DNA from 4 places in the Pseudoalteromonas sp. SG45-5 genome. Region 2 is predicted to be linked to each of the others. Evidence: predicted binding sites of a transcription regulator. Region 2 holds the regulator's gene; each other region holds the start of a gene.

Evidence for each region. Region 2 encodes LexA, which represses DNA repair genes until DNA is damaged. Its sites were predicted from a motif close to TACTGTATNNNNATACAGTA; they were not measured.
Region 1: H5119_RS07195 (exonuclease domain-containing protein) is a predicted target of LexA. The motif match lies at 2,156-2,175, and genes of this name have one in related genera.
Region 3: H5119_RS01245 (YebG family protein) is a predicted target of LexA. The motif match lies at 1,928-1,947, and genes of this name have one in related genera.
Region 4: ruvC (crossover junction endodeoxyribonuclease RuvC) is a predicted target of LexA. The motif match lies at 2,453-2,472, and genes of this name have one in related genera.

The regions. Positions count from the first base shown of each region.
Region 1 is NZ_JACJEM010000016.1:54,106-58,327, reverse strand. It holds gene H5119_RS07195 (exonuclease domain-containing protein) at 1-2,144, opposite strand, end outside; gene gloA (lactoylglutathione lyase) at 2,588-2,989, shown strand; gene H5119_RS07185 (DksA/TraR family C4-type zinc finger protein) at 3,110-3,376, opposite strand; gene H5119_RS07180 (pitrilysin family protein) at 3,562-4,222, opposite strand, start outside.
Region 2 is NZ_JACJEM010000015.1:45,064-49,285, forward strand. It holds gene ctaD (cytochrome c oxidase subunit I) at 1-267, opposite strand, end outside; gene coxB (cytochrome c oxidase subunit II) at 267-1,409, opposite strand; gene lexA (transcriptional repressor LexA) at 2,008-2,625, opposite strand; gene H5119_RS06695 (M12 family metallo-peptidase) at 2,924-4,222, shown strand, end outside.
Region 3 is NZ_JACJEM010000003.1:36,535-40,756, forward strand. It holds gene dsbB (disulfide bond formation protein DsbB) at 453-971, shown strand; gene H5119_RS01235 (DUF6170 family protein) at 977-1,279, shown strand; gene H5119_RS01240 (helix-hairpin-helix domain-containing protein) at 1,389-1,685, opposite strand; gene H5119_RS01245 (YebG family protein) at 1,999-2,316, shown strand; gene putP (sodium/proline symporter PutP) at 2,390-3,868, opposite strand.
Region 4 is NZ_JACJEM010000036.1:8,775-12,996, reverse strand. It holds gene H5119_RS12575 (ABC transporter permease) at 1-2,391, shown strand, start outside; gene ruvC (crossover junction endodeoxyribonuclease RuvC) at 2,521-3,045, shown strand; gene ruvA (Holliday junction branch migration protein RuvA) at 3,048-3,665, shown strand; gene ruvB (Holliday junction branch migration DNA helicase RuvB) at 3,673-4,222, shown strand, end outside.

The DNA.
Region 1 (4,222 bases), on a different contig from region 2:
GATTGCTGAATAAGTAATAACAACTCAGCAGTAGCAGTTGCATCGGCCAATGCTCGGTGATGGCTGGTTAAATTTAAATTAAAGTGTGATGAGAGATTACCCAGTGAATACGACTTCAGTCCTTTAAACGCTTTGCGCGACTCAACCACAGTACACATTTTTGGCATTTTAAAAAAGTGCCCTGCCATCTCGCATTCTTTTTTAATAAAACCATAGTCAAAATTAACGTTATGGGCAACAAAAATAGTGCCTGTGAGCTTATCTAACAGCGGCTGTGCTATTTCGGCAAATACAGGAGCGTTATAAACCATACTGTCACTAATACCAGTTAAAGATGTTATGAAGCTTGGTATATGTCGCTGTGGATTAATTAAGGTAGTCCAGCTATCAATTACTTTTCCGTGCTGTACTTTTACAAGGCCTATTTCGGTAATGCGGTTACCGCCTTTCAAACCGCCAGTGGTTTCTATATCGATCACACTGTAAACACGGTTGGGGTCTACAAACCATTTAACCGCAGCAATATGTACTTCAAAGCCCACATTTTTTAAGTTATCGATGGTGGTTAGTTGGTTGCGCCTTAGTTTATCGCCTGGGGCTTTTACCTCCTCAAAATGTACTTGGCCATTATTAATTACCATTAAGTCGGGGTAGCCGTCTTTTAGCTGTGAATAATGCTTACTCATATTCGTTAAATGAGTAATTAACGCCTTAATAGGGCTATTTAAAATAAGTGCTTCTAGCGGTTGTAGTAACTCATTATGCCACCTAAATAAGCCATTGGGTTGCTCAAAATATTGCGCTGCATTTTTACATACTAAATTAAGCAATGCTTGAGGTGTTTGGCACTGTGCTAAACGATCATTTATTTGTGTTTTCTGCGCTTTATAAAAGTTATCAAACCTTAATACCTGCGGATAAATGTCAAATTCGTTACATGGCGGATAAGGCGACTCTATAAATAGCTCTTGCCAAAATACTAATCCAAATAAACTTTGCCAAAGCGTGTTTTCGGTATTAAATACTTGCATACCTTGGCGAGTATAATAATCGTTTACGCCCTGCTCTACTTCACCTCGGTACAGTTCATCTATTTCGAGTACGCACTGTGTGTCGGCAAGCATGGCACTCAAACGCGAACGTGTTTGTTTATTAAACTTACGCATTAAAAAATCGTCAGCAAAATACAGTAAGTCATCAGTAAGTGGATTTTCGATAATGGCGTCTAATCGCGCTTTTACCCACTCTTTATTGCTAAGTCGGTATTGCTCTCTTATTTGAATTTCTTGTGCTTCACTATCATCCATGCAGGCTTCAAGTAAGCTAAAGGCAAGTTCGCTATCAACCCCTTTTAATTGTCGATAAAGCCTAACTAATAATTTATTTTTTAACGCAACCGCAATTGCACCATGCGCGACTTGCAATAAAACCTGCGACGCTAAAGCAACATAATCGTTTTCATCTGTTATATTTTTAAATGTTAATCGGCAGCGATTTAATAAATAGTTAGAGTGCGCTTCATCAAGGGTTTCAAAGCGCGATAAACTTTCACTTTGCCCTTCACGTGTCGCAGTTAAGCCTAAATCTCGCATTACAAACCGGTTTTGATGATTCACATCACCAATACTGAGCTTACCTGCAAATAAAAACTCAAAATACTCGTAAAAATCACTGCGGCTGTTAATAACATACTGGCTATAAAGCGGGGCAAGCTCTTGTGGGCAATCTTTAAAAAATGCACATGCAATATCCACTAGCGCGCCTTTAGCAGCGCTCTTTTTAAAGCTTATTTGTTCTGGGTAACTACTTAGTAACTCAACCAAGGAAGGTTTCGTTAAATGTGTTAAAAGCTGTGCATAGTGCAGCTCGTTTGGCTCAAATAAAATACCGGCCGTTTTTAGCGTATAGATAGCCTGATGCGGTGACGCTATTTCTTCATAATTGAGCGACTGCGCCTGTACTAGATAAGGCTTTCGTGAATATACACGCGCCAACATACACTGGCTTTGCTCATCAAGCTGGTTAATTTTAGCAATAAACACTTCATGTTTGGGCTCAAGCAAGTGTATGCACTTGCTGGATACAAACTCAATAAGATCTCTAAAATGCGCTAAATAGTACTTTGCTGGTAATTCTTGTTTCATAATATCGCCACAACTGTATATAAAAACAGTATCTAGTATTTGCACTTATTATTCAATCTTAAAAATACTCTAATGGTGATTTACTATATCTGTTCGCCCTTTCAATATTGGTGCTAAGTAGCGACTTAAAATTATTGTACTTTAGGATCAATATAGGCTTTCAACTGATGCAGCAAGAAAAAGCTTAAAATAAATAGATGCTAGCTTATATAACGACTCCGATTGCGCGCGATCGTTTATAAGCGCCGCCGCGCGGCTACATCAAAACTAACTCACTATTTTTCTATGAGCTCAGCTCTGTTGATTATTGTGTTATAAATAGCCATACCTTTCTTACCTGTTTAACAAATCTGAAAGAATTTTTTCACAAGCCTACAAATTGGCGTACTGCACCTGTATTATTGAAAGCCTATGCAAATTTAACCACAAGCTAAGGTGCACAAATGCGTTTATTACATACCATGTTACGAGTTGCTGATTTGGACAAATCAATTGCGTTTTATACTCAAATATTGGGCATGAAAGAATTACGTCGCGCAGATAATGAAGAGTATCGTTACACCCTCGCGTTTGTAGGCTATGGGAATGAAAAAGATAATACGGTGTTGGAGCTAACTTACAACTGGGATACAAACAGCTACGACTTAGGTAATGCTTATGGTCATATTGCAATTGAGTTTGACGATATTTATAAAGCCTGTGCAGATATAAAAGCTGCTGGAGGTAATGTAAGCCGTGAACCGGGGCCTGTAAAAGGCGGTACTACTGAAATTGCTTTTGTAAAAGACCCTGATGGCTATGCAATTGAGCTTATTCAGAAAAAAGATAACATGAGCAACTTTTAAATTACTTAACAACTAATTCAAGTAATAACAATTTGCTTAGCTATGGAGAGATTTGATTTTATATATTGTTCAAATGGTTATGCAGATTGGTATTAAATAAAAAGGTGCTCAGGGCACCTTTTAGCGTAATTGACTGTCTTTACTACCACGTCGATTAACCGTGCTCGCGCCAGCTCTTTTACGCTCAATAGTAGCTTGGCATTGAACGCAATATCGTACACCTGGAAGTGCGAGTCTTCGCGCTTGCGGAATTGCCTCATCACACTCTTCGCATAACTCGGCACTCGCGCCTGATATCAAATTGCTTCTTGCATATTGCACGGCGTCATTCACACTTGCATCTATTTGATCTTGAATTGCACCATCTCTTGCCCATCCGCTTGCCATAAACCCTCCTAATACGTTGGATGCTTAAACTTACACTACCAAACGGAATATTTATAAGTACTGAATAAATGAAATAACTCTCTGATTTAATATCGTTGCCGGTGCGAAAAACCAATAACTAATGATTAGACAAAAAAAGCAGCTAAAAAGCTGCTTTATAACAATAGCAATTACTTAATTAAACATTAAAGGTTGTAATCAACAACCTTCATGCCTAATTTTTCAAGCTCTGGGCGGAGCGTTTTAGCATCGCCTACTACCAAGTAAACCATCTCTTTGGTATTTAAATGCTTTGCAGCCAACGCGTTAATTTCGTCTTTGCTTATTGTGCTTACGATCTCATTACGGTCTTTAACAAAGCTTGGCTGTAAATCATGTTCCAATATCTGAGCAAGGAAACCTAGCTTTGCATTAGGTGTTTCATATTTAAGCGCATCCTTTTGATTGATCGCTTGACGCATAAAGCTCAACTCATCATCTGTGATACCATTTTGCGCATAATTATTTAGCTCATTCGTAAATTCAACAATAGAGGCTGCTGTAGAGTCTGCACGAACTGCGGCAGATGCTGTAAAACCACCTGATGTTGCATCGCCCCAAAAACGCGTGCGTGCACCGTAGGTGTACCCTTTATCTTCACGTAAATTTAAATTTATACGACTATTAAAATTGCCACCAATTGCAAAGTTCATTAAGTTAGATTTAAAGAACTCACCAGTAATGTCTTCAATCATACCGCGCTTACCAATGCGAATTTCAGACTGAGGTGCATCTGGTTTATCTACTAAGTAGATTACATTTCCTGCAATTTTTGGCTCTTCAAACTTAGCTGTAGATACAGGCGCT
Region 2 (4,222 bases):
TGCACCAAATACCATAATTAAACCGTGTACGGTGGTCATTTGATTAAAAAAGTGGGGATCAACCAACTGTAAACCAGGTTGAAATAATTCAGCCCTAATCACCATGGCCATTGCGCCACCAATTAAAAACATGGTCAGCGAAAATATTAAATATAAACTACCTATATCTTTATGATTGGTTGTATAAAGCCAGCGTTTAAATCCTTTTGCAGGGTGATGTGTATGATGCGCTTGATCGGCGTTAGGTTGTTCTACTATGCTACTCATTAGTTCGCCTCCACTTTGGCATCAAGTGCTGTCTGTATTTGACTCGGCTGAATAACATCACCCGTATCGTTACCCCATGCATTACGCTTATAAGTAATAACTGCTGCTAATTGCTTTATAGATAACTGTTTTGCAAAGGCTTGCATTGCAGTGCCTGGGCGGCCATGAATAATTATATCAATGTGATCTTTAATATCCCCTAATACAATTGGACTCCCTTTAAGTGCAGGAAATACACCTGGTAATCCCATGCCCGTAGGCTGATGGCACGCTGCACAATTAGCCATATATACTTGTTCACCCAAAGTCATTAACTCATCTTTAGGTAACGTTTGATCAAGCAGTGCGGCATCTGCCAGCGCAGCTTTCTGCTTAGCCTGCTTTGCATCTACCAACCAGGTTTTAAAATCGGATTCTGATTTTGCAACTACAACCACAGGCATAAAACCATGATCTTTACCGCACAGCTCAGCGCATTGACCCCGGTAAATCCCTTCTTCGTTTATATTGGTCCATGTTTCGTTTATAAACCCAGGATTTGCGTCTTTTTTGACGGCAAAATCGGGCACCCACCACGAGTGAATAACATCGTCTGAGGTCATTAAAAAACGTACTTTTTGGTTTATAGGCAGTACCAGTGGTTTATCTACCTCAAGTAAATAGTTAGGGTTTTTCTGTGCAAGATTAGCAATTTCGTCTTGAGGAGTAGAAAGCATTGAGTAAAACTCAACGTCTTCACCCATGTATTCGTAATGCCATTTCCATTGCGATCCTGTAATTTTAATAGTGAGATCAGCCTTACTGGCATCTTCCATTGCAATTAGAGTTTTAGTGGCCGGTATAGCCATAGCAATTAAAATAACAAACGGAATAGCAGTCCAAAGTATTTCTACTTTCGTGCTTTCGTGAAATTGAGCAGGCACTGCTCCTTTAGATTTGCGGTGATGAATGAGTGCCCAAAACATAATGGCAAACACGATTACCCCAATCACACAACATATGAAAAATATAGTCATGTGCAGCTGATAAACATTATTACTTATATCAGTTACGCCTTTACGCATATTAAATTGGCTATTTGCCAACACTTGCTGCGGAAAAACAAACAGTATAAGCCACAAGGTAGAGCTCAATTTACCCATGTGACGACTCCTTTGATGCTGTTGCGAGTGCAAAGCGAAGAGGCATACGGCTTAAACGCCAATTCGTTATTTTTATTTTTGTATTAATACCCTCGTCCTTATTAAACAATAGGTATTACACTGCGCTAACCAAGGTTTTATTGTAAATGTGTGTATTCTCAAAACTAAAAACAATGAGTTACTGTTAGCCCAGCCCATTAATAATTAGCTAAAGATTAACCAACAAGCAAGTTTTAGTATGAAAATTAAACAAATGATATTAACGGATTAGCAAAAAAACATGTCACTTTTAAAACTTTAAAATGGTGCGAACTGAGTTTTGATAGGGGTTACAAATAACATAAGGGGATAAAAGAGGAGTGCAATAAAAATTGTTTAGTAAGGAACCTTGTAACTAAAAATGCGTACTAAAAAGCACGCATTTATAAAATCAGTAATTTAACACTGCATTAAATTAGTGATCTATTATAGTGATAAGAAAGTAGCTCAATAACAAGGCTAAAATTATGATACATAGTTGTTCTATATAAATAATTTTTAACGTAGTTAGTGAGTTATTCAATGCGCTAGAATGATCATGTTTTTACTAAAATTGGTATTACATCCAATCAGCGTTACGAATAACCCCAACAGCCAAACCTTCAATATTAAAAGATTCGTTTTCTAAATCGACTTCAATTGCTGAAAAATCATCATTTTCAGCATGCAGCAGTACTTTTCGACCTGCTTTTTCAAAGCGCTTTACAGTTACATCATCATCAACACGTGCAACTACAACTTGCCCATTTTCAGCAACTTGAGTTTTATGCACCGCCAATAAGTCGCCATCCATAATACCTATATCTTTCATGCTCATACCGTTAACACGCAGTAAAAAATCGGCAGCAGGTTTAAACATTAATGGATCAATTTTACAATGACTTTCAACATGCTCTTGCGCCAAAATAGGCTCACCGGCCGCTACTCGGCCAATTAGAGGCAAACCTAATTGCTCAGGTTCTTCTTCTTCAACAAGTTGAATACCTCGGCTTGCGCCTGGCTTCATTTTAATAACACCTTTTTTTGCAAGTGCTTTTAGATGCTCTTCTGCAGCATTGGCACTTTTAAAACCTAGTGTTTGTGCAATCTCTGCACGTGTAGGGGGCATACCAGTGTCTTTAATAAAAACTTTAACTAATTCGAGTATTTGAGCTTGGCGCTTCGTTAATGGTCGCATATAACTGGTTTTCCATACAGTACATTTAACTGTGAGTATATACAGTTAAATAAAAATCGCAAATTTAAATTAAGCTAAACAAACTATGCGATTACCAGCTAATAGCGCTTGTTTTTCATAATTAATAAATCCCCCTTTCACACCTACAAAAACAAAATCTGGTTACATAAATTAAACAAGTGTATTTTTATATTTACAATAATAGTCATATTAAACACACCTCAATGTTAATGGGTTGAAAACAACTTATTAACATGTACACTTTATAAGAACAAAATGAATTCAAAAGGATTATCAAATGAAAAAATACTCACCATTATTTATTGGCCTACTGTTCAGTGGTTATACGCACGCTCAAGTTCCACTTTTTGAAGTTCAATACTCTAACATTTCACAAAGCATGACTGCACAAGCAAGTACTCAATCCCAATTTGGGCAACCACTTTTTGAACTAAGCAGCAACACAGATGCTTTTTTCTTACCTGTTAAAGGTAATAATATTGAGTTTATTAAAAGCACAACAAGCTCATCAGCAACAGGTAGTCTAATTTGGGTTGGTAAAAGCTTAGATGGTGACGAAGTTACACTCATCAAATCGGAAAAAGGGATTTCTGGTACGGTAAAAGTAGGCGAACATGTTTACAAATTACAACCAAATAAACACTCTGGTCATAACTTCATTGAACTGGATCCAGCAAAACAACCTGCTGAGCATGCACCCGACTATAAGCAATCTAGCAATAGCAACATAGCTTCAATCAGTGAGCAAATTTTAACGGCACAAAATTACCAAACAGCAATGGCTAGCAATGCACAAAGCGATATTAGCTTATTAGTTTTATATACGCCTGCAGCTGCGCAAAAATCGGGGGATATAAATAGCTTAATTGATCTTGCTGTTGTCGAGACCAACCAAGGTTATCAAAACTCAGGCGTTAACGCTGTTGTTAGCGTAGCTCATGTAAGCCAAATTAATTACACTGAAGCTACAAACTCAGGGACTGATTTAAACCGCTTAGCCGCTAAAAATGATGGCTATATGGATGAAGCCCATACATTACGCGATCAATACGGTGCTGATGTAGTCATATTAGTGAATGATGTAAACGGTTACTGTGGTCAGGCAAAAGCCATTGGTGCAAATGCGAATAGCGCTTTTGCTATGGTCGATTATGACTGTGCAACGGGTTATTACTCTTTTGGTCATGAAATTGGACATTTACAAGGCGCTCGTCATAACCCTGAAAACGATCCATCAACATCTCCATATTCATTTGGACATGGCTATCAGCAACCTCAATCGCAATGGCGTTCAGTAATGGCGTATAATTGCACCAATAATTGTACCCGCATTAATTACTGGTCGAACCCAAACAAATCATACAATGGTGATGTAATGGGTACTTTAGCAGAACATGACAATGCAAGAGTATTAAATTTAACAAATCCAACTATTGCAAACTTTAGATCTTCAACCCCTCCGCCAACAAATGATAATGTACTACAAAATAATCAACCAATTACAGTTAGTGGCGCTAAAAATAGCGAACAGTTGTTTACTTTTGCAGTGCCAAATGGGGCGACGCAAGTTACATTC
Region 3 (4,222 bases), on a different contig from region 2:
CGCTTGGTTTAGGTTCTTGTTAGGCAGGGACTTCAACTGAACTGAAACCTGCCAAGTTGATGATTTAGCGCTGTTAATGACTTCTGATACACTTATCATTAATATTTCAGATGTTCTCTTATTATAAAAAGCAACCAGACACCTATTCCCCAATGTCTCTGCAGCCTTGATTTCATTTTTAATAATTAGAATGGGTGTCATCCTAATCCTACTACCGTATATCATGCGCTAGCTATAGTGGGCCTTAGCTGTACCAATATAGGCTTAAGCGATATAGCAGAACTCATGTTACCAATGGGGCTTGGTAGAACACCACACCGCGTCAATTGGGGCTGTATCAAGTGATCATTAATTTTGTTTTAAAAAGTTACTTCGGTCGCTTTTTCCCTTTTTGTTGCCGCAGACTTTATCCTAAGTCATAATCTAATGCTTTATTTAAACGTGGAATTTTTATGAACTGGCTTGCGCAATTACCTACCCAACGTACACCCTGGCTTTTATTCACCGCTATTGTTTTTTTACTTGAAGTTACTGCCCTATTCTTTCAATACCAAATGGGGCTGGCGCCATGCATAATGTGTATTTATCAACGTACTGCGGTGTTAGGATTGCTTGCAGCTGGTATTGTTGGCTCAATTAATCCAAACAGTAAAGTAACGCGTGTTATTGCCTATTCAATCTGGGGAGTATCAAGTATTTGGGGCTATTTAATCGCACGCGAACATATCGATATGCAAACAACCACAGATCCTTTTGCATTTAGCTGCGAGTTTGAGCCAAACTTCCCGTCGTTTATGCCTTTGCATGAATGGATCCCTCACTTTTTTCAAGCGACGGGTGATTGCGGAAACATAGATTGGCAGTTTGCGGGTTTGAGTATGCCTGCTTGGATGGAAATTATATTTGGATTATTTGCTATTACATTTTTTATCGTAATAACAGGTCGCCTAATGTTAAAAAGAACGGTTTAGTCATTATGTTTACTTTTTTTTCTAGTCAACTTACAGAACTAAAGCATTTAAAAATACGCGACAGGCAAGCTGTTATCGCTGATTCATTAACGATGCTTTCACCTTCTGAACGCGTATTGCTTCGTATTATAAAATTGTTGTTACTCAGCCCACTATTTTTAATATTTACCGTATTTAAAGGTTGGATCCTAATACCATTTTTAATCCTTGGCGGACTTTGCTACCCGTTATTAACAACACCAATAGAAATTAACTTCGCTAAAAAAAATCTCAGTGAAGCATTAAAACATTATGATAAGGGCGCTTAAGCGCCCTTTATGCTTATCAGTTTAACAATAAAAAACCTATTTACAGCTCAAACATGACTAACACATTATTAAATATATTTAGTCAAAGGCCAATACGGTTTAATAGGACTTAAAGCTTAACTTTTCCCTCCAACTTAGTCATTAGCTTTTTACCAATCCCCTTAACTTTAGTTAAATCATCTATAGAAGTGAATTCACCATTTTTATCTCTATACTCAACGATTGCCTCGGCTTTCTTATTGCCAATTCCTGGTAATTTCGTTAGTAAACTCGCATCTGCTTTATTTATACTAATGGCTTCAAATTGCGGTATCTGTTGAGTAATTTCAGATAACTGAGCATAAATATTAGTTGCAGGGAGTAAACACAATAAACTTACAAGCAATAAGCTGTTAAATATTTTCATTTTGGCTTCCTTGAATTTTGTTCGAACATTGTTTAAATTTTGCTTAGGAAACATTCAATAAATAAAGTGCTAAAATTAGTTACTTAAAGAATAATTAAGCGCATTATCACTACTATCCGAAATCCTGTAATGCAGCGGGTAAAACAAGTGATTGCTTAACTAAAGTAAAATTACCGTTTTTTGTCAAATTTAGAACGAACTGAAAATAATAAGAGAAACTTGCAAATTACATCACAAACCATTACTGTACATAAAAACAGTAAACTAATGGTTTTTATAAACCACATTGCCACGCAAGCTTGCAGGAGAAATCATGGCTGTTGTTGTTAAATATGTTGTAGAACGAAACGGAGTTGAGCGCATGACGTTTACTACCAAAAAAGAAGCTGATGCCTATGACAAAATGCTCGATATAGCAGAGTCACTTGAGCTAATGCTCGAAAAAGTAGATGTACCGTTAAGTGAGCAACAAATAGAGTCACTGGCCCTGGAAATAGCAAAGAGCAAAGATGACTTTATGGCTGTATTGAAAGGCGCAAAAGATCCTGTGCCGGCTAAAGTCTCAGAAAAAAGTAAAAAAACAGATAATGTTGCTTCGATCAAAAATAGCGACGAAAAACAAGTAAGCTAAAAAAGCATTAAATAAAAAAGGGAGCAACTAAGTTGCTCCCTTTTTATTGCTTAATCCAACTTAAATTAGCTATTTAAAGCTCTTTTTCTACCTCATCAAATAATATTGTTATATCTTCTGCAGGCTCACTTGTTACTAAACTTACAGCGACAATAGCAATACTCGATAAAATAAAGCCAGGTACTATTTCATACATAAAGCTACTTAAGCTCTTGCCATCAATAGTAAATGGACCGTAGATCCAAATAAGTACTGTAAATGCACCCACCAGCATACCGGCTAAAGCACCAGCAAAGTTCATACGTTTCCAATAAAGACTAAACAACACCAATGGACCAAATGCAGCTCCAAACCCTGCCCATGCATTACTAACCAAGTCTAAAATAGAGCTATCTCGATCATAGGCTAAGTAGATAGCAAACAGTGCCACAATAGCTACACTGATCCGGCCAACGGTTACCAATTCAAAATCGCTAGCATCTTTACGTAAAAATGTTTTATATAAATCTTCTGTCAAAGAGCTTGAACTAACTAATAGCTGTGAAGAAATTGTACTCATAATAGCCGCTAAAATTGCAGCTAATAAAAAGCCAGCAATCAAAGGGTGAAATAGTAGCTCTGAAAGAATTAAGAAAATAGTTTCAGGATCTTTCACTACAATGTTATTTTCATAAGTATATGCGGCACCAAATATACCTGTAGCAACAGCACCAACGGCGGCAACAATCATCCATGTCATACCAATACGACGAGCCGTTGGCATGTCTTTAACACTGCGTACTGACATAAAACGGACAATAATATGAGGTTGTCCAAAATAACCTAATCCCCATGCCATTGCTGAAATAATACCTAGTGTTGAGCCTGCACCAATCCAACTAAGCATATCTGGATTAACACTGTTTAGGGTCGATTCTAGTGGTTGTTCTAGCAATGAGTAGGCAACAGTAGGCACTAAGATAAGCGCAATAAACATGATACAGCCTTGCACAAAATCAGTTAGGCTCACAGCTAAAAATCCACCAAACAAAGTATACAAAACAACAACACCCGTGGTGACGTATAACCCCATTTCATAGCTTAGGCCAAATGAGCTTTCAAATAATTTACCGCCAGCAACAACTCCCGAAGAAGTATAAAGTGTGAAGAACACAATAATCACAACAGCAGAAACAACACGTAATAAGTTTGATTTATCATTAAAGCGATTAGAAAAGTAATCTGGAATGGTAATCGAGTCATTTGCTTTTTCGGTATAAACTCTTAGTCGAGGGGCGACCAGAAAGTAGTTTAACCAAGCACCTGCAATTAAGCCAATTGCTATCCACGTACTACTAAACCCAGTTACGAACATTGCACCAGGTAGGCCCATTAATATCCAACCACTCATGTCTGAAGCACCAGCTGAAAGCGCAGCTACACTTGGTGATAAATTCCTGCCTCCTAGCATATAGCCGGAAACATCGCTCGTAGATTGTTTATATGCATATAGTCCTATACCCAACATTACAACAAAGTATAACGTCAGTGAAATAATCATTCCTGTTTCCAAATTAGCCTCCGCACTATTATTAATAACAGGCTTTTGATCCGAATATTGACTCTTAATATTTTATAATAAAGACAGTATTAGGATAAAAGCTATTTGTAATGACTATAACATGCCTAATACGCAAATCTCCAACTTGTTGCCTTTTCTGATTTAAAAACATTCACGTTGTACGCTTTTAAATCAAACCATTAGATCCCGTTAATTTTTGAAAAGCGTATTACAAAGTTACCACTCGTTATAAAATAAAGAGCAATGTGTAACGCGCAGCAAAAACGCTTCAAGGAGTGATAAACGTGTTTAACCACAAGGGTGTGATAAATAAAATGTAAACATAACGCTTAAACTTCGCTACAC
Region 4 (4,222 bases), on a different contig from region 2:
ATGGTTACTGAGCGAATAGGGCAAAGTATTGCGCAAAAAAGCAGTGCTTTTATTGCAGCAGACCGTGTACTTGCAAGCGACCATGTTCTGGACACCGCTTTTATTACTCAAGCACAGAGCCAAAATTTAAAAACGGCGCAAATGGTGTATTTCGATACTATGTTGTTTGCCGATGATGAAATGCAGTTTAGCTCAGTAAAAGCGGCATCTAATGCGTACCCGCTAAAAGGGCAGTTAAAAGTTAAAGACACCCTAACTGGTGAAACTAAAGTTGCTAATAGCGGGCCAACGCCGGGTAATGTGTGGCTAAGTGAATCGGTATTTTACAGTTTAAATATTGATATAGGCGCGCAAGTAGAGCTTGGCGCTGCATTATTTAATGTTTCAAAAGTTATTGTAGAAGAGCCCGATGCGCCATTTAATGTATTTTCGAGTAGCCGTCGTGTGCTTATTAATATTGACGATGTGGCAAAAACTGAAGTTGTGCAGCCGGGTAGTCGTGTTTATTACCGCCAACTTTATGCAGGTAGTGAGGCCGACATAAATAGCTTTTACGAGTGGCTTAAACCACAAATGAAAGAAAACCAACAATGGTATGGCGTTAAAGACCGCCAATCACCTATTTCAAACAGTTTAAACCGTGCAGAGAGTTTTTTATTATTAGCCGGCCTATTAGGTATTATTTTGGCTGCAGTGGCTATAGCTGTTTCAGCAAAACGTTATTGTGAACGCCAATACGACCCAGTAGCGATGATGAAAACGCTCGGCGGTAGCCGCTCAATGATCCGCAAAATATACATGCTTCATTTATTGCTTGTATGTGCAATGGCGGTAAGTATAGGGCTGTTAATTGGCTATGGCTTGCAAGAAATAGCAACAAGTTACTTATCAAAAAGTATGGGCACAGAGTTACCTTTAGGTGGCTTTAAACCTTGGCTGGTGGCTATAAGCACCGGCGTAATTTGTGCTGTTATGTTTTCTATTAAACCATTATTTGATTTATTTGATATTCCGCCGCTTAGAGTACTGCGCCGTAACTTAGGTGACAAGTTGGCAGTAAGTCGTGTGCATTTAGGTATGAGCGCGCTAACCGTATTTTTATTAATGTGGTTATTTAGCAACAACATAAAAATAACGCTTATTTTGTTTATATCAACACTTGCGCTAATTGGTGTGCTGTTTTTAGTATCTAAATTAATATTTGGTGGTGGTCGAAGGCTTGGCTTAAAGCCAGGTAACAGTTGGTCGCTTGCAATTGCGTCTATTCAAAAGCGTGCCAATGTGAACGCGGTACAGTTAATTAGTTTTTCGTTAGCGATTAAATTACTGCTGTTTTTAGTGGTACTTAAAAACGACATGATAGCTGATTGGCAGTCGCAACTACCAAACGACGCGCCTAATGCGTTTTTAGTTAATATTACGCAAAATGAGCTTGAGCCAATTAATGAGTATTTGGCACAAAAAGATATTCAGGTCTCAGAGTTTTATCCCACTATTCGTGGACGTGTAAATGCGGTAAACGGCGAGTTGGTAGCACGTTCTGTATCGCTGCAAGACAACGAGAAAAAAGACGAAGAAGCACGTGCAGGTATTGGCCGTGAGCTAAATCTTACATGGCTTAAAGATGTGCCTGATCAAAATGAAGTAACACAAGGCACGTGGTTTGGTGAAAATGCGATGGCTGAAGCCTCAGTAGAGGAGTCGATGCTTGAGCGTTTAGATGTTGAGATAGGCGATACACTTACATTTTTAATTGGTGCGCAGTCGTTCGATGCTAAAATCACCAGTGTGCGCAAAGTAAATTGGGCCACGCTTAAACCTAACTTTTTTATTATTTTAAGCCCAGACGTACTTGCAGATTTTCCGGCGACGTATATTTCTTCGGTACGTATAAACCCAGATCAAAAGCGTGACTTTAGCCGGTTATTGCGTACTTACCCTACTATTACAGCCATTGATATTGATAACTTTGTTAAGCAAATACAAACAACTATTTCGCAAGTATCACTCGCCATTGGCTTTGTACTTGCTATTGTTGTGCTGTGTGGTGCGCTTGTCCTTATATCGCAAGTGCAAGCAAGTTTAGGTGAGCGTATGCAAGAAATTGTAATACTTCGAACACTGGGTGCTAAAAGCCGGTTAATTAAAAACGCGACCTTGTATGAGTTTTTATTACTAGGTGGTTTAGCCGGTTTAGTTGCGGCATTTTTTAGCGACATAGCGCTTTTAATTGTACAGCAACAAATGTTCGATTTAGCAGGTAAGTTACATCCGCATATATGGATTATTGGGCCGGTAGCTGGCGGCGTATTTGTAGCGGGTTTAGGCTATTTAATGATTGCCCGAACACTCAAACAAAACACCCAAGGACTAGTGCGCGCCCTAGGGTAAACTTAAACTAACATGCTCTTTCAAATGCCCACCTAACACGTGGGCATTTTTGTTTTCTTTATACTGGTAATTTATACAGTGCTCTGGCATTATTAGCGTAATTTAAAAATAATAACAATGGAGCGCTGTTTGGCCATTATTTTAGGGATCGATCCTGGTTCACGTTTGACTGGGTATGGCGTTGTTGCCCACCAAGGCTCTAAATTTACATACTTAGGCAGTGGCTGTATTAAGTTAGCCGATCATCCTTTTCCGGTTAGGCTTAAAATGATCTATCAAGGCATAACACAGCTTATTGAACAGTTTTCGCCAGAAACCTTTGCCATTGAAAAAGTATTTATGGCGCACAACCCCGATTCAGCTTTAAAACTAGGCCAAGCTAGAGGCGCCGCGATTGTTGGCGCTGCAATGGCGGATTTACCTGTATTTGAATACTCAGCTAGGCAAATTAAGCAAGCGGTAGTCGGTAACGGTGGCGCTGATAAAACACAAGTGCAACACATGGTAAAAAACATTTTAAAACTACCCGGTACGCCACAGGCCGATGCAGCTGATGCACTCGCTATTGCGATTTGCCACGCCCACTCAGAACAAAATTTAATTAAACTAGCGGGTAGCGCAAGCAAAACCGTTAGAGGACGTTTAAGGAAATAACTATGATAGGCCGCTTAAATGGTATTTTAGTCGAAAAACAGCCACCAGAAATATTACTTGAAGTAAGTGGTGTCGGTTACGAAGTACAAATGCCAATGACCTGTTTTTACGATTTACCAAAAATTGGTGAAAATGCGATTGTTTACACTCACTTTGTAGTACGTGAAGATGCTCAACTATTATTTGGTTTTAATAATAAAGTTGAACGTGCTTTGTTTAGAGAGCTATTAAAAGCAAATGGCGTAGGGCCAAAACTTGGCTTAGCTATTTTATCGGGCATGTCAGCAAAACAATTTGTAAGTTGTGTAAATAACGAAGACTCAACATCGCTTGTTAAATTACCCGGTGTAGGTAAAAAAACGGCCGAGCGTTTAGTACTCGAAATGAAAGACAGGCTAAAAGATTGGGGTAATGATTTATTTACGCCATTTAGCGACAGCGCAGTAATAGAGCCAATAAGCGATTCGACAATTGCTAATAATGCCGCCGATGATGCCGTATCGGCACTGCTTGCATTAGGTTATAAATTGCCACAAGCTCAAAAAGCCGTAAAATCGATAAGTAAACCCGATATGTCTACTGAGGTTCTTATTAGAGAATCTTTAAAATCTATGTTGTGAGTAACCCATGATTGAAGCGGATCGCTTAATTGACGCGACTGAAAAAACAAATGAAGATTCTATAGATCGTGCAATAAGGCCAAAACTTTTAGCCGACTACAGAGGTCAGCCTCATGTTAAGCAGCAAATGGAAATTTTTATTGAAGCTGCTCGCACCCGTGGTGAAGCGCTCGATCATTTATTGATATTTGGCCCACCGGGCTTGGGTAAAACCACGCTCGCAAACATTGTCGCCAACGAATTACACGTAAGTATTAAAACAACATCCGGCCCAGTACTTGAAAAAGCAGGCGATTTAGCTGCGTTGCTCACTAATTTAGAAGAAGGCGATGTACTGTTTATTGATGAAATACACAGGCTCAGCCCGCAAGTTGAAGAAATACTTTATCCCGCAATGGAAGACTACCAGCTTGATATAATGATTGGTGAAGGCCCTGCTGCGCGCTCCATTAAATTAGACTTACCTGCATTTACACTTATTGGTGCTACTACGCGAGCAGGCTCGCTCACATCGCCACTGCGTGACCGTTTTGGTATTGTACAGCGATTAGAGTTTT